Regions from separate parts of the Paenibacillus sp. NPDC056722 genome, predicted to be linked through region 2. Evidence: riboswitches for the same ligand, from Rfam matches in the RefSeq annotation. Region 2 holds a riboswitch; each other region holds the start of a gene.
What was found. Region 2 has a riboswitch for thiamine pyrophosphate ahead of ACFRAM_RS06755 (thiamine phosphate synthase). Riboswitches for the same ligand answer to the same signal wherever they lie in the genome.
Positions count from the first base shown of each region.

Region 1: it holds a riboswitch for thiamine pyrophosphate, as region 2 does, so the genes downstream of both, ACFRAM_RS18590 (ABC transporter substrate-binding protein) here and ACFRAM_RS06755 (thiamine phosphate synthase) in region 2, are expected to answer to the same signal.
Region 3: it holds a riboswitch for thiamine pyrophosphate, as region 2 does, so the genes downstream of both, thiC (phosphomethylpyrimidine synthase ThiC) here and ACFRAM_RS06755 (thiamine phosphate synthase) in region 2, are expected to answer to the same signal.

Region 1 is NZ_JBHTYV010000007.1:201,978-210,138, forward strand. It holds gene ACFRAM_RS18555 (ABC transporter ATP-binding protein) at 1-104, shown strand, start outside; gene ACFRAM_RS18560 (ABC transporter permease) at 107-841, shown strand; gene ACFRAM_RS18565 (sensor histidine kinase) at 848-1,999, shown strand; gene ACFRAM_RS18570 (response regulator transcription factor) at 1,996-2,598, shown strand; gene ACFRAM_RS18575 (ABC transporter ATP-binding protein) at 3,251-4,105, opposite strand; gene ACFRAM_RS18580 (ABC transporter permease) at 4,124-4,885, opposite strand; gene ACFRAM_RS18585 (MTH1187 family thiamine-binding protein) at 4,882-5,175, opposite strand; gene ACFRAM_RS18590 (ABC transporter substrate-binding protein) at 5,213-6,271, opposite strand; TPP riboswitch at 6,488-6,599, opposite strand; gene ACFRAM_RS18595 (Hpt domain-containing protein) at 6,737-7,093, shown strand; gene ACFRAM_RS18600 (hypothetical protein) at 7,103-8,161, opposite strand, start outside.
Region 2 is NZ_JBHTYV010000002.1:509,102-517,262, forward strand. It holds gene ruvX (Holliday junction resolvase RuvX) at 1-380, opposite strand, end outside; gene ACFRAM_RS06745 (IreB family regulatory phosphoprotein) at 377-652, opposite strand; gene alaS (alanine--tRNA ligase) at 972-3,605, opposite strand; TPP riboswitch at 4,181-4,282, shown strand; gene ACFRAM_RS06755 (thiamine phosphate synthase) at 4,411-5,055, shown strand; gene thiS (sulfur carrier protein ThiS) at 5,060-5,263, shown strand; gene ACFRAM_RS06765 (ThiF family adenylyltransferase) at 5,268-6,302, shown strand; gene ACFRAM_RS06770 (thiazole synthase) at 6,337-7,107, shown strand; gene thiH (2-iminoacetate synthase ThiH) at 7,119-8,161, shown strand, end outside.
Region 3 is NZ_JBHTYV010000009.1:190,027-198,187, forward strand. It holds gene ACFRAM_RS20865 (Gfo/Idh/MocA family protein) at 1-986, shown strand, start outside; gene ACFRAM_RS20870 (GNAT family N-acetyltransferase) at 989-1,507, shown strand; gene ACFRAM_RS20875 (MFS transporter) at 1,560-2,747, opposite strand; gene ACFRAM_RS20880 (winged helix-turn-helix transcriptional regulator) at 2,882-3,220, shown strand; gene ACFRAM_RS20885 (class I SAM-dependent methyltransferase) at 3,309-4,151, shown strand; gene ACFRAM_RS20890 (hypothetical protein) at 4,148-4,729, shown strand; gene ACFRAM_RS20895 (aminoglycoside phosphotransferase family protein) at 4,747-5,676, shown strand; gene ACFRAM_RS20900 (HEAT repeat domain-containing protein) at 5,772-6,209, shown strand; TPP riboswitch at 6,369-6,475, shown strand; gene thiC (phosphomethylpyrimidine synthase ThiC) at 6,591-8,161, shown strand, end outside.

The sequences.
Region 1 (8,161 bases), on a different contig from region 2:
ATATTTTTACGGCGGGTCTGCCGGTGAAGGATGTACGTATTGATCAGGGACGGCTGGATGAAGCCTTTGAACAGCTTACAATGAACCAAGAGGGGGCAGTTTAACGATGAGAAGCCTAACGATGCAGTGCAAAGCAGAAATGCTGCGGATTGTGCGCAACCCCTACTATGTATTCTGGTCGCTGCTCATGCCGATCATGTTCTATTTTATTTTCACTAGAGTCGTGAACACGGGCGATAGCGATCCAACCTGGGCAGCACATTATCTCATGTCGATGGCGGCCTTTAGTGTGATGGGATCAGCGATCATGACGCTGGGGATTCGTCTCGTGCAGGAGCGTTCACAGGGCTGGACGACCTTTATCCGCATTACTCCGCTGCCAGGATATGTGTACTTTTTGGGCAAAATGTTCGGTCAAACGATGATGCACCTCTTCTCGATCATCTGCATTTTTGCAGCAGGCTATCTCATTAACGGGGTCTCGCTGTCTGCCGCTCAGTGGTTGCTCAGCGGAGTGTGGTTACTGGTAGGCTCCCTGCCGTTCCTCGCGATGGGAACGCTGGTGGGTTCGATGAAACGGGTCGATACCGCAAGTGGTGTCAGTAACGCGGTCTATATGGCCCTTGCTATAACTGGTGGCATGTGGATGCCGCTGGAAATCTTGCCGCGTCTGATGCAGAAGATTGGAGTCTGGTTACCTTCCTACAACTATGGAAACGGCGCCTGGCAGATTGTGCAGGGCTCGCATCCGGAGTGGAGCAATATCGTGATTCTGCTCGGTTATCTCGCCGTATTTATGTTACTATCGGTGTATATTCGCAAAAAACAGGAAGCGGTGTAAAGGGCGATGAGGCAGTGGCAGTTCCGGTTATTTCCTAAAAAGTTAGGCATCTTCCCATTCATTTGGGTGGTTTATATGATCTTGCCGATTTTGAACATGCAAGCTTATACCGGAATCAAGCTGGCGGTGGGCTATGCCATGATGGGCTTGTTCGCTGTAACTTATCGCCAGCTGTATTGGGCCAACGGCCGGGCATTTACTTTGTGGCTGGCCTTGCAAATGCTGCTGATTTTACTGCTTTGTCTATTTTACAGTCCCCAAAACGTGTATCTAGGTTTCTTCACAGCCAATTTTGTCAGCTGGTATAGTGATAATCGGAAATTCAATATCATCTATTCCATCTTCGTAGTGCAGGAGTTATTCCTTGTGGGTTGGGGACTTAAGACGATAGAAGGTACGGAGTTATTGTTTCTACTTCCATTCATTATAATCATGCTGATTTCGCCTTTTGGGATACGTTCTATGTTCCGCCGCCGACATCTGGAGCGGGAACTGGACGAGGCCAACGAGGTCATTAAAGAACTGGTTAAACGTGAAGAACGCATGCGTATCGCCCGAGACTTGCATGATACGCTGGGTCATACGCTCTCACTGATTACCCTGAAGAGCCAGTTAGTTGAAAAACTCGTGTCCAAGGATACGGACCGCGCAGAGGCTGAAGCGCGGGAGATCCAGCGCACTTCCCGTGCCGCGCTGCGGCAGGTGCGTGAACTGGTCTCCGAGATGCGGGCGATCACAGTGGCCGAGGAGTTAACTGAGGCCGGGGAGATGCTGCGGACGGCGGAGATTGCCCTGGAGATTGAGGGGGATATTTCCCTTGGGGAAGTATCCGATCTCAATCAGAATATACTCAGCCTCTGTATCAAGGAGGCTGTCACCAACATTGTGCGGCACAGCGGGGCCAATAAATGTGTTATCAGTATTGTGAAGAGTGAGGGACAAGTGAGAATCATGATCCGGGACAACGGGCACGGATTGCACGGTCAGGGTGTCGCAGATGCTGGATTCAGAGAGGGCAATGGCCTAAAGGGAATGAATGAACGCCTGTCCCTAATTGATGGCTCGTTGACCATTAATGCCGACGGAAGCAAGGGTACGGTGCTGACTGTAATGATTCCCTTGGTGGTCAAAGAACGAAAGGACGGGGAGACTGCATGATAAGAATCATAATCGCTGAGGACCAACGCCTGCTGCGCGGCGCGATGGCTTCCCTGCTGGACCTGGAGGACGATATCGAGGTGGTCGGAGAGGCGGGGGACGGCGCGGAGGCGCTGGCCCAGATCGAGAAGCTTCAGCCGGATGTCTGTCTGATGGATATTGAAATGCCACGAATGAGCGGGTTGGAAGTTGCCGAATTATTGAAGAAGAAGGGCTCCCGAACCCGAGTAATAATCCTGACAACCTTTGCCCGGCCGGGTTATTTCGAACGGGGGGTAAAGGCGGATATACAAGGCTACCTGCTCAAGGACGAGCCTGTTGAGAAGATCGCGGGTGCCATCCGTCAAGTCATGCTGGGGCATAAGGAAGTGTCTCCGGAGTTGGTCTTCGGAAGCTTGCGGGAGGAGAATCCGCTGACCTCCAGAGAGCGTGAGATTCTGAAGCTGGCCGGGGGAGGTCAGACGGCAGGCGAGATCGCGGCTACATTGCATCTTTCTTATGGCACAGTCCGCAATTATATTTCCGAGATTCTGAACAAGCTTGAAGTGAAGAGTCGGATTGAAGCGGTAAGAATTGCTGAGGAGAAGGGCTGGATTTAGTGTTGGGATTATTCCTATTTAAAATAAGTCACTTCTAATAAATAAAGTTTTCATCTTTGATTCCAGTGTGAGTCAACAAATTTCTTAGCCAATAAATCTGTTTGATATCATTCTTCAAATGATCTTCAAAGTTTTGGATTTGTGCAGAGATGTTAGATGTAATGTGTTGTGTTCTGATTATTAGTAAATCAGGAGCTATATAAGAAGGATCGCAGTGTAATTAGCGGCATTTTCGTATCTTAAATCCTCTGCAGCTAGGGGTTAGTGGAGATTAAGTGCAATATTGCACCTTAAATATTCCAGAATAGACCATATAGTATGCTTTTTGGAAAAATAAGATACAATAATGCTTTTATCTCCCTCATTTGTCTTTATTAAAGGAAAATAAGGTACAAAAATGCTGTTAATTGGGGGGAGATCCCTCTTTTTGACTGTTAAGAGGACTGGCGAAGGGGGCTACACCGCTTCTAGTGGTTGAAATCTGTCGAGAGACAGTCTATGATCCAGTGCTAGCTGTCCTATGGAAAGAGAACTTTGCGGGAGCGTGCAACGAACTGGTTCAGGTACAATAAATGGGTAATTAACAAATCTTCTGGTCTCTCTATCCTAAAATAAACCCAGTTTCGCCTTTGTGTGCGGAACTGGGTTTATTTTATACTCGACTCTTGGCCTGCTCCTCGCGCATCCACTGCGAGAGCTGACGCTTCAGCGCGAGGAATTCTGGCGTATCCGCAATCTCCTCGCGGCGCGGGCGTGGGAACGGCACATCTACCGTGTGCAGAACCTGGCCAGGACGACCGGAGAAAACGTAGATACGATTCGAGAGGAGCAGCGCCTCTTCAATGTTGTGGGTGATGAACAGCACGGAGCGGCGGTTCTCCTCCCATAGCTCCAGCAGCCAGCGCTGCATTTCACTGCGGGTCAGGGCATCCAGCGCACTGAATGGCTCATCCAGGAGCATCAGCTCCTGCGGCGCCAGCAGCGCCCGGAGGAATGCCGCGCGCTGCTGCATCCCGCCCGATAGCATATGCGGGTATGCCCGCTCGAAGCCGGCGAGGCCGACCTTGGCCAGCCACTGACGTGCTTCTTCGCGACTGCCATCCCGGGTAGCGCCTTTGATCTCTTTGGACAGGAGAACATTATCCTCGATGGTCCGCCAGGGGAAGAGCGCAGGCTGCTGCGGCATATAGCTGATTTCTCCGCGCTGGCCGGTAACGATTTTCCCATTCATGCTGACTGTTCCACTGTCCGGCTGCTCCAGGCCGCCGATGATATGGAACAGCGTGCTTTTGCCGCAGCCGGAAGGGCCGAGAATGGTCACGAATTCTTGTTGCTCCACCTTTAGTGAGACATTGTTTAATACAGGAGTAGAGTTACGGCGCTGGGTGAAGGTCTTGGACACGGCGCTGACTTCCAGCGCAGGCGGCAATCCGTGCAGTCCGGCAGCGCTAGTTCTAATCTCGCTTTTCACCGGCTCATGCGGTGGTGTATGTGTGAGTTGAGACATTTCGGGAATCCCTCCTTTCTACGGGTTGCGGCGCGGCTTCCAGCGCACCAGCCATTTTTCCAGTAAGGCGATAATAGCGAAGAGCACCAGACTCAGCAAGACAACAATGACGATGGCAACGAACATCCGGTCGGTACGGTAGGCTGATTTTTGCAATTGCATATAATACCCGATCCCCTTGTCGGCGCCGATCCATTCGGCAACCACGGCCCCCATGACAGCATAGGTGGCGGAGATTTTAACCCCGGAGAAGATCGCGGGCAGAGAATGAGGCAACTCCAGCTTGGTGAAAATCTGCCACTTGCTCGCCCCCGCCATTTTCATATAATTCAGCATCACCCGGTCGCTCTGTGCCAGCCCGCCCATGGCGGCCACGGCGACAGGGAAGAAGCAGACCAGCGTAATCAGCACCATCTTGGGCAGCAGTCCGAAGCCAAACCAGATGACAAGCAAGGGACCTAGGGCGATGGAAGGCACGTTCTGGCTCAGAATCAGCAGCGGGTAAAAAGCACGCTTCGCCCAAGGCATCAGGTGCAGCAGCAGCGCCACCACAAGCCCTACACCGGTGCCGATAGGAAAGCCGATCAGCGTCAGCTTCAGCGTAGCCAGCGTATGCTCCCAGATGCCGGCTGGATTACCTGCAAATTCATGACCGATATCTCGGGGACTGGGCAGAATCCATTTTTCAATATCAAAAAAGGATACCGCTAGCTGCCATACCGCTAAAAAGAAGACGACCGCCACAATGGGCGGCCATATCTGCTTCCAGGACGATCTCACGGGCGATATTTCTCCGTCAGTTTGTCCATGCTGATTCCGTTCGGATTGTGGGCGATTTTGATCTGGGAGATCACGCTCGGGCTGCCGGCTTGGACCAGTGCTTCATGCATCTCGCGCACGACTTCTAGCAGGTCGTTCAGTTCGCCTTCCATTGTCGTTTCGAGCGGATTCACCTGATGCTTCACACCCGACTTCTGAATGACCTCGATCGCTTTATCGACATAAGGGATGGAATCCTCATTGTTAGGGGTTTTAGGGATAACTTGAATGCTTAGCAGTGTGTTCGCCATGGTTGATTCATCCTTTCGATTATCAGTAATGTTTGAATTATTGTGCGGGCAGGAAATCATTCGTAAACGCCTTGGTGGTATCTACTGGTTTCTCAAGCAGCTTAAGGCCATACATCCAGTCGGCATAGTTCTTCCAGACCTCAGCCTTTTGTTCGCCCCAGCGCGGCGCATCATCCTGATATTTTGGACTGAGCCATTTCTGACTGGCCATCACAAGCTTCGGATCGAGATCAGGGACGGCTTTGATCAGAATGTTCGCGGCATCCTCTGGATGCTCGATGGCGTATTTATAGCCTTTAGAGGTCGCTTTAACGAAGGCTTTGACGATCTCGGGATGCTCGGTGATCTCTTTCTCGCTGGTGGTCAGCACAGGTGTATAATAATCGAGCTGTGGAGCGTAGTCCTTTACATAGAGCATGTCGATGGGTTCCCCGCGCAGTTCAGCTTCAATACCGGTCCAGGCATAGAAAATCCAGGCGAAATCAATATCCCGCTTCACAGCTGTAAAAAAGTCGGCTTCGCCCATATTGATGATCTTTACCTTTTTGACATCGGCACCTTCCGGGTCCATGATAGCTTTGAGTGCTGCTTCTTCCACCGGGGAACCCCAACCTCCATATGTTTTTCCTTCAAAATCCTTCGGAGAGGTAATCCCCTTGCTCTTCGGGGCCGCAAAACCAGACGTATTATGCTGTATGATGGCAGCAAGCGAGACCAGCGGTACGCCTTGCAGACGGGCCAAAGTCAGGCCTTCCTGATATCCGATACCAAAAGCGGCTTCACCAGAAGTAACCATCGTGTCCGCACCAGCTGCTCCGGGCTGCACAATCTCAACATCCAGTCCCTCTTCTTTGTAATACCCAAGATCTCTTGCAACATACACCCCCGTGTGGTTCGTGTTCGGTGTCCAGTCGAGCGCGATCTTGACTTTGGTCAGTTCTTGCGGCGTGCCTGACTCCCCGGCAGAGGCTCCGGTGTTTGTCTTGCCCGCTTCCTTGTTGCCTTCGGCAGAGTTGCTGTTATTGCTGCCGCATCCGGCAATGGCGATAACGAGCAGACAGGTCAGGCCCAGTATAAGCAGTTTCTTGACTCCCATTTTCTTCTCTCTCTCCTTTTGGTACCGTTTCTCTGCAGTGACTGCGTCAAATCCGGCGAATTCCCCGTCTTCACACCGTCACCCGCCACCTAAAATACAGGCAGCGCGATTCAATTCCTCATGAATTGTGTTAATCGGAAATATACCATAAAAAAAAAAGCGTCCCGAAGATGAACGGGACGCGGCTTTGCGCAAGGATGGCATTGGCTCTAAAGCAGCCATGCTCAATTATGGTTCCTACGCTGGCATTATCCAGATCAGGTATAAGGGTCAGTATCTTGAGGGATACACTCTCAGCCGGCCAATTCCAGCCCCCCTGGTGCTATGAAGTTAACGGGTGATGCTTCTTGCTTACGGTGTAATTATAGACTCCCGTCTTTTCGTTGTCCAGCAGCTTTGTTGTTCATTTTGAAGTTGGAGGCAGGAAAGAGGGTTATCATAAACTATTTAAGGGGTGGGATTATCATGAAAAATAACCAACATTTAATTGACGAAGAGACGGTAGCTAGCATCAAGGCACTGGATGAAGATGGCGAAGGATTGTTCGCCGGACTGATTGGGATGTTCAAGACCGATACGCCGCCGAGATTGGAGGCGCTTCGGCTAGCCTTGGACAGTAGCGATTCCGCGAGCATCGCCGGAATTGCCCATAGCCTGAAGTCAGGCAGCCTCAGTATTGGCGCGGGGTACTTTGCTTCTCTGTGTGCAAGTATTGAGCAACAGGCCCGGCGGGGGGATCTAACCTCCTCACGGTCGCTAGATTCCCTGCTGGTCTCTGTTTTTACTGATACATGTCGTGCGTTGGAGCAGCAAATGGAGTAGTAACGAAGGCTAATTCTGATATTTGAATTTTTTCCGGCGGCGGCTCCGGATGCTGTTCCAAATCTCCCGCACAGTCAGGATAATGCTGATGACAATGCCACTGAAGGTCAGCATTAACGCGAAATACTGGAATAAGGAATATTGCAGCATTTTGCCCCATTGAATACTTCCTTCCAGGTCGTCGATCACTTGATTCATTCCGTATATACCGCTTACCACAGTGAAGACGGTCAGAATCATCAGCAGCATATCCCGTCGTTTCGACTGGAACTTCACTTGGTACTGAAACAGATCATTTAGTGTCTGCTTCACCTCGTCGAATAGCGCATCATTGCCATAAACTTTGCGGAGCTGGAAGAAAATCTCCCGGCCCTGCGACTGTGAGATCAGCTCCAGAAAATAAAATTTGGCCGAGAATTTATTGATGTAAAAGATCAGATCCTCAATAGCGTCATCATCCCGATTGATGCGGAGCCGGGAGTGCATATTCGCGAGCTTCAGGAGGACAATCTTGTGAAACATGCTAAGTAGCAGGCCATAATAGTATTCGCCATACATTTGATTGGCAAGCTTTACGGCGAGTGGGCGTTCCGCCCGGCTGATGCAGCAGAAGGTCTGTTCATTGGTCATATAATACGTCTGGGGGCCCCAGCGTTTATAGGTATGCTCCTCGCAATATTGTTCAATGTAACCAGGATCGCTCGCGCTGATGTAGGGCCGACCCGCGGCATCCAGTCCATCCAGCTGGGAGGCACGGTAGCGCATGCTCAAGGGGATTTCGTCGGCATCTCCTTCCGGTTCCAGACCATAAAAGGCTTGCACCAGCATACGTTCATCCACAAAAAAAGGCAGCGTTTCGAAATAAGCCCCGTTCAGCTCGGACTGGTCCAAAAACGGCTTCAGCCCTTCCGCCAGATAATTAAAGATAAAATCCTCGACCTGACTAAAGGTTCGTTCTCCGCTATGGATAACCGTCTGTTCGTCCTGCACACTGACATTCTCAAGGGTACGGAAGCGATCAGCAAATTCCAGAGCGATGCTGAAGGGGATCTGTTCTTCCTCAATCTG
Region 2 (8,161 bases):
ATCAGGGCTGCGGCCATTTTGTCCACAATCCCTTTGCGCTTCTTTCGGCTGACGTCCCCTTCAATCAGCACCCGCTCGGCGGATACCGTCGTCAGACGCTCATCCCAAAGGTGTACGGGCATTTCCAATTGTTCCCGAAGCTTGTCAGCGAACTCTATGCAGATTTCACCACGGGGACCTACGGTGCCGTTCATGTTCTTCGGCAGCCCAACCACGATTTCTCCGATCTCATGCTCCTTGACGAGTTCGCGGATGCGTTCGAACTCTCTTCCGTCTCCGCGCCGCTCAATGGTCTCCAGAGATTGTGCCGTCCAGCCGAAAATATCACTCGCGGCGACGCCGATTCTACGGTCGCCATAATCCAAACCTAGCTTCTTCATTTGGCGTTATCCACCTGATGATTGGCTAGATAGAACCGCACCAGTTCCTCAATCAGCTCATCACGTTCTTTTCTCCGGACCAAACTTCTAGCATTGTTGTGACGGGGAATATAGGCCGGATCTCCGGAAAGAAGATACCCTACGATCTGGTTGATCGGATGATATTCCTTCTCTACAAGCGCATTGTACACCGCAAGCAGAATTTCCTCGGGAGAAGCTTCCTTCTCATCGCCCTTCACATTGAATTTAACCGTTTTGTCCATGGAGTCCATATGTGACACCTTCCTTCTGCAAATCACCTGTAGCAGGCGGCTTCGCAAACTCGCTGCTGTACAGCTTACTTGCTGCCCTCATCATAACATATTCATGCCCCAACAAGAAAATCCTGCCTGGATATAACGCTTTTTTGGCATTTCATCTACAAAAAACGTGAAATTTTTGGTCTTTAAGCTATTGCCAAAACCACATTTCGCCTAAATCAGATGGCCCGGCCACGAAGCAGCGGTACTGAGAGGAAAGACTCAGTACCGCTGTCTGTCTTCGCAAATGCAATTTGGGCTTCGGGCCTTTGGACCGGGTTCGCTCTCTAGCTTATCCTAGCGCCGCTACCAATTCTTCAGCTTTCGCCAAAGCCTCGCCCAGCTTCGAAGCATCCTTACCGCCGGCTTGCGCCATATCCGGACGTCCGCCGCCGCCGCCGCCGCATACTGCAGCAACTTCCTTCACCAGCTTGCCGGCATGATAGCCGCGCTTCACCAGCTCTTGAGGTACGGCTACGACAAAGTTCACTTTATCGTCCATGGCTGCGCCCAGAACAAGCACTGCGTCAGGCAGCTTGCTCTTCAGCTCGTCGGCTGTGGAACGCAGGGCATCCATGCTGCCTGCTTGCACAGATACAGCCAGTAGTTGCGTTCCGCTGCCAACCGTCTTCACGCTGCCAGTCAGCTCCGCTGCAAACGTAGCGCTCAGCTTGGATTGCAGGGACTCGTTCTCACGCGACAGCTCGCGTACTTGACCATGCAGAGCTTCAATCCGCTTCGGCACATCGTTCAGGGAAGACTTCAGCAGTCCAGCCGATTGCTTGAGCAGATCCAGCTGGCTCTCAGTGAACTGGTATGCATAACGTCCAGTTACAGCCTCAATCCGGCGTACACCGGAGCCGATGCCGCTCTCGCTAAGCAGCTTGAAGATTCCAATCTGCGAAGTATTGCTGACGTGGCAGCCACCACACAGCTCCAAGCTGTAGTCGCCAACCTGCACCACGCGGACGATATTACCATATTTTTCCCCGAACAATGCCATAGCTCCCATTGCCTTGGCTTCGTCAATCGGCTTGTTCTCAATCACTACATCCAGACCGCGCCAGATTTGCTCATTCACACGGTGCTCAATTTCACTGAGCTCTTCCGGCGTAATGGCGCCGAAGTGTGAGAAGTCAAAGCGCAGACGTCCACCTTCTACCAAAGAACCTGCCTGATTAACATGTCCGCCCAGCACTTCCTTAAGCGCTTTGTGCAGCAAGTGAGTCGCAGTATGGTTCTTCACGATGTCCTCACGCTCGGCACGGTTTACCTCGGCACGAACGGTATCTCCTACGCGCAGCTCTCCAGCTTCTACTGTTACCAGGTGTACATGCTGACCATGTGGCGCCTTGAACAATCCCTTGACTTTAGCGGTTACGGAACCGCCGCTCAGCACACCAGTGTCGCTCACTTGACCGCCACTTTCCGCATAGAACGGAGTAGTATCCAGAATGACCTGAGCTTCTGTGCCTTCGCCTGCGATGTCTGCCAACTCGTTATCGACAACGATCGCAACAATTTTGGATTCAGTTACCGAGTCATTATAACCAACAAATTCGCTTTTAACCGTCAGTTCAGAAAGGGCTCCGCCTTGAATTTTCATGCTGCCGCCATCTTGGCGTGCAGCTCTTGCACGGTCACGTTGCTCCTGCATCGCTGCATCAAAGCCCTCGCGGTCCACCGTCAAGCCCTGCTCAGCAGCGAAATCTTCTGTCAGGTCGAACGGGAAGCCGTAAGTATCATACAACTTGAACGCGTCTTTCCCGGCAATAACACCAGCGCTGCTCTCTTTGGCTTTGCTGCTGATTTCGCTCAGAATAGCCAGACCGTCGGATAGCGTCTCGTGGAAACGTTCCTCTTCTGTACGGATGATCTTCGCAATATATTCGCGGTTCTCCACAACGGACGGGTAGTACACGCCCATAATTTCGCCTACTGTTTCAGTCAGCTCATGCAGGAATGGACGATCCAGACCCAGGGTCTTTCCGTAACGGACTGCGCGGCGGAGCAAACGACGAATAATGTAGCCACGACCTTCATTAGAAGGAAGTACGCCGTCGCCCACAGCGAAAGTAACTGTACGCACATGGTCGGCGATGACTTTAAGTGCAATATCCTGCTCCAAGCTATCCTTATAAGTTACACCAGCAAGTTGTGCTGTCTTCTGAATAATCGGCTGGAACAAGTCAGTGTCGAAGTTGGAATCTACATCTTGCAGGATCGAAGCAAAACGTTCCAGACCTGCGCCTGTATCAATATTCTTGTTAGGAAGCGGTGTATAGCTGCCGTCTTTATTATGGTTGAACTGGGAGAATACCAGGTTCCAGACTTCCAGCCAACGCTCATTTTCCCCGCCTGGATACATTTCAGGGTCACTCAGGTCATTGCCGTAAGCTTCACCACGGTCATAGAAAATTTCCGAGCAAGGACCGCATGGGCCTTCGCCGATATCCCAGAAGTTCTCGTCACCCAGCTTAATGATGCGTTCAGCAGGCAAGCCCACTTTTTCATTCCACAGTTTGAAAGCTTCTTCGTCCTCGGCATATACAGTTACGGAGATGCGGTTTGGATCAAAGCCGATCCACTCTTTGCCCGTCAGGAATTCCCAAGCCCAGGTAATCGCTTCTTCCTTGAAATAGTCGCCGATGGAGAAGTTACCCAGCATCTCGAAGAACGTATGGTGACGACGTGTCTTGCCGACGTTCTCGATATCGTTGGTACGGATACACTTCTGGGAGTTGGTCAGACGCGGATTCTCCGGAATCTCACGGCCATCAAAATACGCCTTCAGCGGCGCCATCCCGGCATTAATCCACAGCAGCGATGGATCGTTGTGAGGTACGAGCGAAGCGCTCGGCTCGATTTTGTGGCTTTTACTTTCGAAAAATTGCAGCCATTTGGAACGGATTTCACTTGCTTTCATGATATACAGCCCCCGTCTTATGCTTAATTTTGAGATCACGGTTATTTCCGAAAAACAAATGGAAAACAAAAAAACGCCCCTGAAAATTCAGGGACGATTAGATCGCGGTACCACCCTGGTTATCGCCTTATCCCGTTGTAGCAGGAGAATTGCAGACGATCGCCTTGTCGCGGCTGTTAACGGGAACCCCCGGCGGACTTGTACCCGCACTCCGAAATTAGCTTTCCACCGGCCTGTCTCCAGGGTTCTCACAGCCATTACGACAATCTTCGTAAAGGAACCCGTTCTCTGTGCAAGCCATCTTCCGGTGTACTCCATTTCATCAACGTTTTACACATTTGCTTTTTAACATTTCAAGTATATCCACAGCCCCGATTCCTGTCAATCTAACCCGCACATATTCCGCATCTTGTCACCGAGATTCTAATTTACACATTATTCACAATTAATATTTGCTCAATATGGATGTTAATACATCTCCATCAATGTTACCTCCGTTTAAAACAAGCGCCATGCCAATCCCCAATTGTATCTCCCTGAATAATCGTGTATAGTGACATTAACAATCTCATACGAACCGACACTAGGGGAGCCGCGAGGCTGAGACGAATGTAACATTCGGACCCTTTGAACCTGATCTGGTTAATACCAGCGTAGGGAAGTGCGCGTTAAGAGTCCGGTCTTGCCTATTTTGTGGCTTGTTTTCCGTTGTCATGCTTAGCCGTCTTCCGATCAGGAAGGCGGCTTTTTTGTGCTCTATTCGATGGAGATTAACACCAATACACAATCGGGAGAGATTCCTTTTATGAAAAAACGACTTCCCGCCGTTAGCGGCCCTGAACTGCATCTGATCTCCCCGGAAGGAATACCGCTCGCCGATTGGCTGCGACTTTCTCTAGCCGTTCTCCCCTACGTTGACTATTTCCACCTGCGGAATAGACAGCTTACCGCCAAAGCGCTACTCGAAGCCATAAATCAAATGCAGCAAGCAGGCATTCCTATTGAATCCATCGTGATCAACGACCGGCTGGATGTCGCGCTCGCCTCAGGAGCGGGCGGTGTACAGCTTGCAGGACACAGTTTACCTGTAGCTGCCGCACAGTCTCTAGCCCAAGGACTAAGAGTCGGGTGCTCCATCCATTCACCAGAAGAAGCAGTCGACGCGGCAAGTGAAGGAGCAGATTACTGCCTTTTAGGCCATGTCTATGAATCTACTAGTAAGCCTGATCTGCCCCCCCGTGGGCTGGACATCCTCGAAGTAACTGCAGCCAGGTGCCCTGTTCCGGTCATTGCCATCGGAGGAATTCATCCGGGCAATGCCGGAGCAGTCATCAGGCGCGGTGCAGGGGGGATTGCCATACTATCCGGAATTAGCAGTCCAGCAGATCCAGCGGCACAAGCAGAAGCTTACCGCGCAGCCATTCAGACTGCATGGCTTGAGAGGAGGTGAAAATATGCAGGTCCAACTTAACGGAAAAATGACTCTCCTAAGCGAGCATTGCATTACTATTGCCGATGTTTTGGCAGAATCGCCCTGGAGCGGACGGCGAATTCTTGTGGAAATTAACGGTGAAGTCGTGCCGAGGGAAGCTTATGGCCGTACCTCACTCTCTGAAGGTGACCAGATAGAGTTTGTACATTTTGTAGGAGGAGGCTGAGAGAATGGCTTTGACTGCGGCAGAACAAGAGCGGTACAGCCGTCAGGTACGTTTTCATGGCATAGGTTCGGAAGGTCAGGACAGATTGGCCCGCTCCAGTGTGCTTGTTCTGGGTGCAGGCGCACTGGGGTCTGCTATTGCCGAGACGCTGGTCCGTGCCGGGGTAGGCCGAATACGAATCGTCGACCGGGATTATGTGGAATGGAGCAATTTGCAGCGTCAGAATTTGTACAGTGAAGCCGATGCGGAGCAGAGACTACCTAAAGCAATCGCAGCCGCACAAAGATTACGAAGCGTGAACTCGTCTGTGACCGTGGAAGGGATAGTAGCCGATGCTGCCGCCGAAGAGATTAGGGAGTATACAGTCGGAGTCGATTTGATTCTCGACGCTTCCGACAATTTTGAAATCAGAATGATTATTAACGATATCTCGGCCAAAGCAGGCATCCCTTGGATTTACGGCGCTTGCACAGGAAGCAGCGGTATTTCTATGACAGTCCTCCCCGGAGAGAGCGCCTGCCTCCACTGCCTGATTGACGAGCTTCATGCGGAAGGCGATACCTGCGACACGGTGGGCATCATTCAACCAGCTGTTCAGATGACTGCCGCTTACCAAACGACCGAGGCGTTAAAATGGCTCGCCGGACAGAAGGATTCTCTGCGCGGCACGCTGGTTTCCTTTGACCTGTGGGAGAATCGGCATGTCTCGGTCGCTACGGAACAGCTTAAACGTGCCGACTGTCCGAGCTGCGGCGAGAAAGCGGTCTATCCCTTCCTGTCTGCGACCAATCTGTCCAAGACCGCTGTATTATGCGGGAGAGATACCGTACAGATCCGGCCGGCCCGGGCGGTTCTCCTGAATCTGGAACTATGGGAAGAACTGCTGGCAGTACACGGTGAAGTTAGGAGAAATCCATACATGCTGTCGTTGGAACTGGAAAAACACCGAATCGCACTGTTCCCGGATGGCCGGGTACTCATTCACGGCACGTCGGATACCGCCGTGGCCCGTACGTTCTATCATCGATATTTTGGCTAAAAAATAACTTGGCTTTAAGAGAGGAGTTCTACGTATGAACGACATCTTTCAGATTGGCGGCAAAGCACTGACCAGCCGTTTGTTCATTGGCACTGGCAAGTATAACCGCAACACACTAATTCCCGAGGTGATTACAGCATCAGGCGCTGAAGTCATTACTGTCGCGTTAAGAAGAGTCAATCCCGAGTGGGGTGAGGAAAATATTTTGCAGCATATCCCTGGCAGTATGACGCTACTTCCCAACACCTCAGGTGCCCGGACTGCAGAAGAAGCCATTCGTATCGCCCGGCTCGCCAAAGCGGCTGACATGGGCAACTGGATCAAGCTTGAGGTCATTAAGGATCAGCGCTATTTGCTGCCCGACAATATAGAGACGATCCGCGCGACAGAAGTATTGGCTGCGGAAGGCTTTGTCGTGCTCCCTTACATGACCCCTGACCTGGGCGCTGCTCTCAGGTTGCGGGATGCCGGGGCGGCGGCAGTTATGCCGCTTGGATCGCCCATCGGCAGCAACAGGGGACTGCGGACCAAAGAGCTCGTCGGAATTATGATTGAGGAAGTAGATTTGCCTGTGATCGTGGATGCAGGGATCGGCCGCCCTTCAGAAGCAGCGGAAGCCATGGAAATGGGCGCCGCCGCTGTGCTGCTGAATACGGCCATCGCCACTGCACGTGATCCGTTAGGTATGGCGGCTGCCTTCCGGAATGCGGTAACTGCAGGCCGACTCGCTTATCTGTCAGGGCTGGGTCCGGTACAGCAGGAAGCCGCCGCTTCTTCGCCATTGACCGGATTTCTGAGCCAATAGGAGGGTAAAACATGAGCTTCTACGATAGACTGCTAGAATTAGAACGCTTCCCGTTTAGAGAGCGGTTCCCGGAATATACGGATCTGGATATCCAGCGCATTTTGACTAAGCCTAAAATGAATGAAGACGACCTTCTTGCCCTCCTCTCTCCTGCCGCCGGGAGACATCTGGAGGCTATCGCTCAGAAAGCGCAGCAGGTCACCCGCAGTCAATTCGGTCAGGTGATGCAGCTCTTTACGCCGATCTATGTATCGGATTACTGTGTGAATCATTGCGAATATTGCAGTTTCAGCTATATTTATGATTTTCCGCGTAAGAAGTTGGACATGGACGAAGTCGAAAAAGAAGCAATCGCGATTGCCGGGACCGGCATTCGGCATATCCTGCTGCTGACAGGCGAATCCCCTAAAGACTCCCCTGTCAGTTATATGAAGGAATGTGTTCAGGTACTGCGGAAGCACTTCTCATCCATTGGCATCGAAGTTAACCCATTGTCCGTTCAGGAGTACCATGAGCTTGGAGAGGCGGGCGTGGACAGCTTGACACTCTTTCAGGAAGTCTATCATCAGGAGACATACAGAAAACTACATATAAAAGGCCCTAAACGTAATTTCAGGGCTCGTCTGGATGCTCCTGAACGAGGCTGTGCGGCTGGCTATCGCTCCGTCACGATAGGCGCGCTGCTCGGCCTGCATGATTGGCGGCAAGAGGCTTTTATTACAGCACTGCATGCTAATTATTTGCAGAGCAAGTATCCCGACTGCGAAATCAGCCTGTCGATCCCGAGGTTCCGCCCGTTTCTGGGAGACTATCATCCCGATTCGGATGTCACCGACAGTGCGCTGGTGCAGGTTATACTCGCGTATCGCCTTTTTCTGCCCCGGGCCGGAATTACCCTCTCCACCCGCGAACCAGCACATCTGCGCGACCGGCTCATCCATCTTGGCGTAACCAAAATGTCGGCAGGTGTATCCACCGCAGTAGGCGGACACGTTAGCGACGGAGGCACCCCTCAGTTTGAGATCTCCGACGGACGCAGTGTGTCCGAGATCCG
Region 3 (8,161 bases), on a different contig from region 2:
TATTAAGTCCGATGCATCTGCATGCCAGACAATCCATCGACGCACTGAATGCTGGCAAGCATGTGCTGAGTGAAGTCATTGCTACCCGAACGTTAGAAGAAGCGTGGGAGCTGATCGAGACCGTAGAGCGCACGGGACTTAAGTATATGATGTCCGAAAATTATTGCTTCTCCCGTTCCAATCTGACGATCAAGCATATGGCGGATCAGGGGATGTTCGGTGAGATTACATACCTGGAGGGCGGGTATATCCATGACCTGCGCCACTTGATCCACCATCCGGATGGCTCGCTTACTTGGCGGGGCCAGTTGCATCAACAATTTAATGGAATTAATTATCCGACACATTCCATTGGACCGATTGCGCAGTGGATCAATCTGAACAAGGAGGGCGGAGACCGCTTGAAGCAGGTCTCTACCTTTGTATCCAAATCGAGATCGCTCCAGCGCTACTTTAGCGAGCATTTTGGCAAGGATCATCCGGCTGCGGGGAACGGATTTTGGCAGCAGGGCGATAGTGCAGTAGCCATTTTGCAGACTGAGAAGGGTGTGCTGATTGAATTACGTGTGGATTGGACCTCCGTAAGGCCCCACAATAAAACGCATTATTTACTGCAAGGTACCGAAGGCGCCTTTATTACAGGCCGTCATCAGCAGGAAGATGATTTGATCTGGTTCAAGAACCGGTCGCCTCAGCATGTAGAGGACGGGTCGGAGATGTGGGAGCCTCTGCAGAACTACCAGCCGCAGTATGATCACCCGACGTGGAAACAATGGGGGGCATTTGCGGCAGGGACGAAGCATGGCGGGGGTGATTTTCTAGTATTGGAGGAATTTATTTCGGCCATCCAGGAGGACCGGGAGCCTTCAGTCGATGTGTATGATGCGGTTACTTGGAGTTCGATTTTCTCCCTATCCATGGAATCGGTGAAGGCCGGCGGACAAGCCATTCCCTTTCCGGATTTTAAGTCGAAGAGGGGGGAGTAACGATGGGACAAGGACTGTCGAAGCTTATTATGCAGAAGAAGACGCTAGACGATTTACCACCATTTCTATGTCCAACGGGCTTTCGAATGATGCACTATCAGCATGGAGATGAACGCAACTGGGAGGACCTCATCCGTCATTCTTTTACAAGAGACGTGAAGTTTGCGGATAAAATTGGCGATGTAGTCCCGCTCTACTCCGATCGCTTATTATTTCTCTGTAAGGGAGACCAGCCTGTCGCTACTGCCACTGCCTGGGAGACAGCAAGTCACAGCTGGTATTTGCATATGGTGGGTGTGATGCCCGAGTATTCCGGGAGAGGCTTGGGATTTGCGGCAAGCCTTGCCGCCCTGCATAAGATGCGGGAAGAGGGCGGGGGAACTGCCTATTTGGAGACAGATGATTTCAGGTTGCCAGCTATTCAAATTTATCGAAAATTGGGCTTCACACCAGTCCATGTAGATGAGAGTCACCCTGGAAGATGGGAACGGATTCTTCAGCAACTGGGTCCCTCTGTTTAACTGTAAGAAAAGCTTCCCTTCAGGGAGGCTTTTCTTCTTATGAGGGTGAACGTTAAGCCTTGTGCCTCTTCTCTACACGTTGTCCCCATAGCGTAACTAACAACCCCACCAGCGTCACCAAAGCGGCTACCCAGGTCAAGGATTGAAGTCCCAGTGGACTGTCCAGTACGATTCCTCCGAGCCAAGCGCCGCCTGCACCACCAAGATTAAAAGCGCCGATATTGAGTGCGGAGGCCAGGTTGGGTGCAGCACTGGCTTTATCGAGAACACGGATCTGGAACCCGGGTACCGTACCAAAGGCGGCGAATCCCCAGATGAAGATCGTGATCACTGTAGCGATTTTGTTGTGGCTTGTGAAAGTGAACAGGGTCATCACAACAGCAAGAAGGATCAGCATCCCGATCAGGGAAGGCATCAGCTTCCAATCTGCTAATTTTCCACCTGTTATATTCCCAAGGGTTAAGCCAGCACCGAACAGGAGCAGCAGAATCGTCACGGTGCTTTCCTGGAAGCCGGCAATTTCCGTCAGGAAGGGGGAAATGTAAGTGAAAATAACAAACACTCCTCCGAATCCCAGAACCGTCATCAGCAGGGTGAGTAGAACCTGAGGATTACGCAGAACACGTATTTCTTTTCGAAAACTGGGTGTCTCCTGACTCTTCAGCTTCGGAACGAATATGGCTAAGGTGATCAACGAGAACAGACCCAGCAGAGACACGACCCCGAATGTCGAACGCCAGCCATGACTTTGTCCGATCCAGGTCCCTAATGGAACGCTGAGTATGTTCGCTAGAGTGACGCCGATGAACATCATAGCGATCGCAGTAGCTTTTTTATCCGGACTGACGATACTGGCGGCGACGATAGAACCGATCCCGAATACCGTGCCATGAACGACAGCAGACAGAATACGTGCAATCATCAGAACTGTATAATCGCTGGCGACCATGCTGATCAAGTTGGCACCTACGAATAGGGCCATTAGCGCCAGGAGTAGCGTTTTCCTGGGTAGACGGACTGTTAATGCGGTCAGTAACGGCCCGCCAATGGCCACCCCTAATGCATAGCCTGACACCAGCAGCCCTGCTTTGCTGATAGAGATATGGAGATCATTGGCTACGTCAGGCAGAAGCCCCATAATAACAAATTCAGTTGTACCGATAGCAAACGCACTGATCATCAAAATATAGATGGCTATGGGATAAGATGTTTTGGCATTGTTAGTCGTAGTTGCTTGCATATACTGTACTCCCCTCTTGCTGTTGATTATAAGAACGTATTTGATTATGCTTGAATGGTAGAGTTCTGAGAAGTACGCACTTTATTTCGCGTTAGTTTCTTTGAAGTAAGTGTAAGTGAAGGAGGCAATGCCGAATGAGACCTACTGAATGTGATTATGCTGCGAACGTAACGCTTGGAATCATTGAGGGAAAATGGAAGCTATTGCTTCTCTGTCATCTGCGCAATGGCACCAAACGATTCAGTGAGTTCGCTCATCTGATACCCGGGATCACACAGAAAGTGCTGACCTACCAGCTAAGAGAGTTAGAGGCACACGGACTGATCAAGCGTGAGGTGTATCCGGTCATTCCGCCCAAAGTGGAATATTCATTAACCGAATACGGGGAAAGTTTAGTTCCATTGATGGATTTGATGAATCTTTGGGGAGAGAATCATAGGGAACGAAATAAGCCAACGGAACGGATCTGTTAATGATAGATAGAAGAATAGGCAGGAGGGCTCTGGAGTCGGGAGAATGACTTTCGGGGCCTTTTTTGGGAGCTAATGATAGAGGTGACTGATGATTGAGACAATTGTAGACAGTATGGGAGTCAGCGGGGAAGGTGCCGCTATTCAGAGGATTCAAACGGCGCACCGCCTGAAGCTGATTCAATTCTGGGAGATCCCGCAAGGCGCCAAGGTGCTTGAGATTGGCTGCGGCCAAGGCGATACGACTGCGGCACTGGCGTACACCGTTGGCGCTTCTGGACGTGTTCACGGGATAGATATTGCTTCCCCTGATTATGGCTCACCGCTCACCCTGGGCGAGGCTTGCAGCAGGCTCATGGCGTCTGAGCTTGGGAGACAGATCCAGATCCAATTTGAGACAGATATTCTGTCGCCGGAGGTGGATTTTTCGGAAGGAGCCTTTGATTATATTGTGTTTGCCCATTGTGCATGGTACTTTCAATCCGCTGAGCAATTAAGGAAGACTCTGTCCAAAATCAGACCATGGGGCAAAAAGCTATGTCTGGCCGAATGGGATATTCGTGTATCCATTCCTGAACAGCTCGCCCATTACAACGCGGTCATGATTCAGGCCCAGTGTGAAGCCTTCAAGCAGAGCAGTCTGTCCAATGTGAGAACGCTGTTCTCTCCGCTGGACCTGAAAGAGATCGCCCGAAGCGCTGGCTGGCACGTTGAACAGGAGACTTCGGTGTATTCCCCTGACCTGCAGGATGGAGAGTGGGAAGTGGCTATGACCTTGGAGATGTACCCTGAGGAGATTGCAGCGATCACTGAGATTCCCGGAAAGTTCAAGGAACTGATGCTGTCGCAAATCGGGCAGTTGAAGGAACGGGCTGAAATGGGAAAAGTTAAACCGTTGTCTGTATTTACTTTTACGGCAGGAGGAACCTCATGACTCAATTCCATTACATCGGCTCACCGGTGGAGCTGCCGCTCGGCGAGAGGGGAAGCGTACTGTCTTCCAAAACGCGCAGCGAAATGTTAGCCTCCCCGGAATATCAAGCGAAGCGCGAGGAGCTTAAGCAACAGGGCATGGTTCCACTGGAGGAAATTTTCGATCTGTCCCATCTGCGGGACGAGGACTGTCTCGTATATGATACGGAAGAAGATGCCGGGGGTATATATATTGAAGCGCTGGGCTACTGGAATGAGGAGATCCGCAAGCATTTTCAGAGCCCTTATATATACAAAATCTCTCCGAATTGGGGTAGTTTCACGGCAAAACCAGCAGATCAGGAGACTCGCCCAGATTCAGAGAACGCCTCACTTAAATGCTGCCGGGAATTGTTCAAGCTGATGCAGGATTTTGGCGTACCTGGTTCTGTATTCGAGCTATACAGCTGCTGGGCGGACGAGGAGGGTGACCTGCGCAATAAGAAGTATGACCGTGTAATTGATCTCTCTACATTTAGCCTGGAGCAGGGATTTGACTTGCTGGAAAAAGAATATATTGTGGTGAATCTTCCTACGTAGATACAGGAGGGATGCAGGTGGAGCGGTTGTTGGGTATTCCCGGCGCGAGCGCATGGACGAAGATAGAGCCTGTCCTCAAGGGCTGGTCTAATGATAAAAAGTATTATATCGAGGACACCGGCGGCCGCAAGCTTCTGCTGCGGGTGTCGGACGGGAAGAATCATGCACAGAAGCAAGCGGAGTATGAAATGATTCGGATGGTCAATAAGCTCGACTTTCCCATGTCGCGGGCAGTAGATTTCGGCGCATGGGGTGAAGGAGCGGAGCGCAGTACATATATGCTTTTGACTTGGGTGTATGGCCAGCCGCTGGAGGACTGCCTGCTGTCTTTGGCAGAAGAACAACAGTATGCACTTGGTGTTGAAGCCGGAAGAATCCTCAAGCAGATTCATGCGATTCCGAACAACTGTGACCTGGCAGATTGGGAAAGTAGAATGCAGGCCAAGATATTACAGAGAGTGCAGGAGTATGAGAAGGACTGCCCCTTCCGGGTTGCAGGTGACGTGATGGCGATTGCTTTTGTCAGGGAGCATATCGGGGCGATTTCTCAAGTGGAAAAAGTGTATCAGCACGGCGACTTCCATATCGGAAATCATATTTACACAAGTGAGGGCCGGATTGGCGTCATCGACTTCAATCGCTGGGATAACGGCGATTATGCTGAAGAATTTTACAAGCTGCAAGCATTCGACCGGGAGCGTAGTATTGCTTTTACACGAGGGAAGCTGGATGGTTATTTCGGCGGGCCTCCCCCTGAGGATTTCTGGATCAGACACGCCTTGTATGTGGCCTATACTTCGCTCTATTCAATCCAATGGGCGATTCCGTTCGGAACGGCTGATATTGAGGGGATGCAGGCGCGCTGCCGGATGGCGTTCGAGGACTATGATCACTTTCAAAGATTGGTCCCGCATTGGTATGCGGAAGGAAGAGCCCGGGGACGGTAAGACGGGATAATTATTTGTTTGTCCAAAAGATTGATATTGGGGACAGCGGTACGGTAGAATTGGTACAGATTGATTATAGAAGGGAATTGTGACTTTTGAACAACGAAGAAGTGCAGCAAGAGCTGCCGGAAAATTATGAGCAGTTAAAGAAGGAAGCGGGTCGTTCCGCGGATTGGAAAGCCCGCCTGGCGGCAGTGGAGGAGCTTGGCCTTACACCGCATAAGCAGGTTATTGATATTTTGAAGCGTTTGGTGGAGAACGATCCTGTATATACCGTACAAGAGGCGGCTTACCGTGCGCTGGTGGCTTTTGGTGAAGAGGTTCAGGAACCGTCCAAGAACAAACCTGAACTATTTAAGGGCTTATCCAAGATTCTGCTGAGAATCAAGAAGAGTCTGCCGAAAGACCATTCATATGAGGACTTCAAAGAGAAGTTCAAGAAGATGAGAATCGACATTTACGACGCTTACGAAGGTGAAAAAGGCGCCGATTTTGACCAATGGCTGGAGAGCAAATGGCAATCGGCTAAATAGTTTTATGCAGGAACTAACCCTCTCTGACAGGAGAGGGTTTTTGGCGTTATCCGTCTGCTGGCTGGTTATCCGCTCTTAGCACAAAACATCCGGCCTTATGGCGGCAGCGGGTGTTGACGAATTCCAATTATACCGTTAACTTATATATTAACTAAATAAGATAACCACTAGGGGAGCCTGAATGGGCTGAGACGGGAAAATTGCATTCCCGGACCCTTGAACCTGATCTGGATCATACCAGCGTAGGAAAGTGGAGACGGGACTTTTTTTCTGTATAGCTATGTCTTTTTGCTGGCTGTTCATGGATAAAGCCGCTCCACATGGAGCGGCTTTTTTGGCGCTTGTCTTATTTATATCCCATAGTACAGGAGGATGCATAAGATGGCACATGAACACGAGCAGGACAAGAAACGAGAGTATGATAAGGTGGACCTTTCAGCTTTTCCGGGTAGTCGCAAGGTGTATGTGGAAGGGCAACATCCCGATATCCGGGTACCCATGCGGGAGATTGAGCTCAGCCGCACCGAGGGTATTGCCGGCGAAATGGAGAATGTCCCTGTACGTGTCTATGATACTAGCGGACCTTATACAGACAGCGAGATTGAGACCGACATTCGTCAGGGGCTGCTGCCTCACCGTAAGTTATGGATTGAGCAGCGTGGGGATGCCGAATGGTATCAGGGACGGACTATTAAACCAGAAGATAACGGACATGCGATGGGAAAATCGGCCGTGGAGGCGTTCCCGGGATTGCAACGGCACCCGCTTCGGGCAAAAGCTGGCCGGAATGTTACACAGCTGCACTACGCGCGAAAAGGTATCATCACTTCTGAGATGGAGTATATATCCATTCGGGAGAATGTTAGTCCTGAATTCGTTAGGGATGAGGTAGCGAGCGGACGCGCCATTATTCCAGCTAATATTAATCACCCGGAAAGTGAGCCGATGATTATCGGGCGCAACTTCCTTGTGAAGATCAACGCGAATATTGGGAACTCTGCTGTATCCTCTTCCATCGAGGAAGAAGTGGAGAAAATGAGGTGGGCCACCCGCTGGGGTGCTGACAACATTATGGATCTCTCTACCGGCAAAAATATTCATCATACCCGGGAATGGATTATCCGCAATTCTCCAGTGCCGATCGGTACTGTGCCGATCTATCAGGCTTTGGAAAAGGTGAATGGAAAAGCAGAGGATCTGACGTGGGAAGTTTACCGTGATACGCTGATTGAGCAGGCGGAACAGGGTGTGGATTATTTTACAATTCATGCTGGGGTGCTGCTTCGTTACATCCCCCTGACAGCCGGACGAATGACGGGTATTGTCTCCCGTGGCGGGTCGATTATGGCGGCCTGGTGTCTGGCCCATCATCAAGAGAACTTCCTTTACACGCATTTCGAGGAGATTTGTGAAATTATGAAGGCCTATGATGTCGCCTTCTCTCTGGGAGACGGGCTGCGGCCGGGATCTATCGCTGATGCCAATGACGAGGCCCAGTTCGCGGAGCTGGAGACGCTGGGTGAACTGACGACATTGGCTTGGAAGCATGATGTTCAGGTCATGGTGGAGGGTCCGGGCCATGTGCCGATGCATCTGATCAAGGAGAATATGGACAAGCAGCTTGAGCATTGTCATGGAGCGCCTTTTTATACGCTGGGTCCCTTAACCACGGACATTGCACCGGGCTATGACCATATTACTTCCGCTATCGGGGCAGCCATGATCGGCTGGTTCGGGACGGCGATGTTATGCTATGTCACGCCCAAGGAGCATTTGGGACTGCCGAACAAGAACGACGTGCGGGAAGGTGTGATTGCTTACAAAATTGCTGCCCACGCCGCTGATCTGGCCAAAGGCCATCCAGGTGCCCAAGAGCGGGATAACGCGCTGTCCAAAGCACGCTTTGAGTTCCGTTGGCGGGATCAGTTCCATCTGTCGCTCGATCCTGAGAG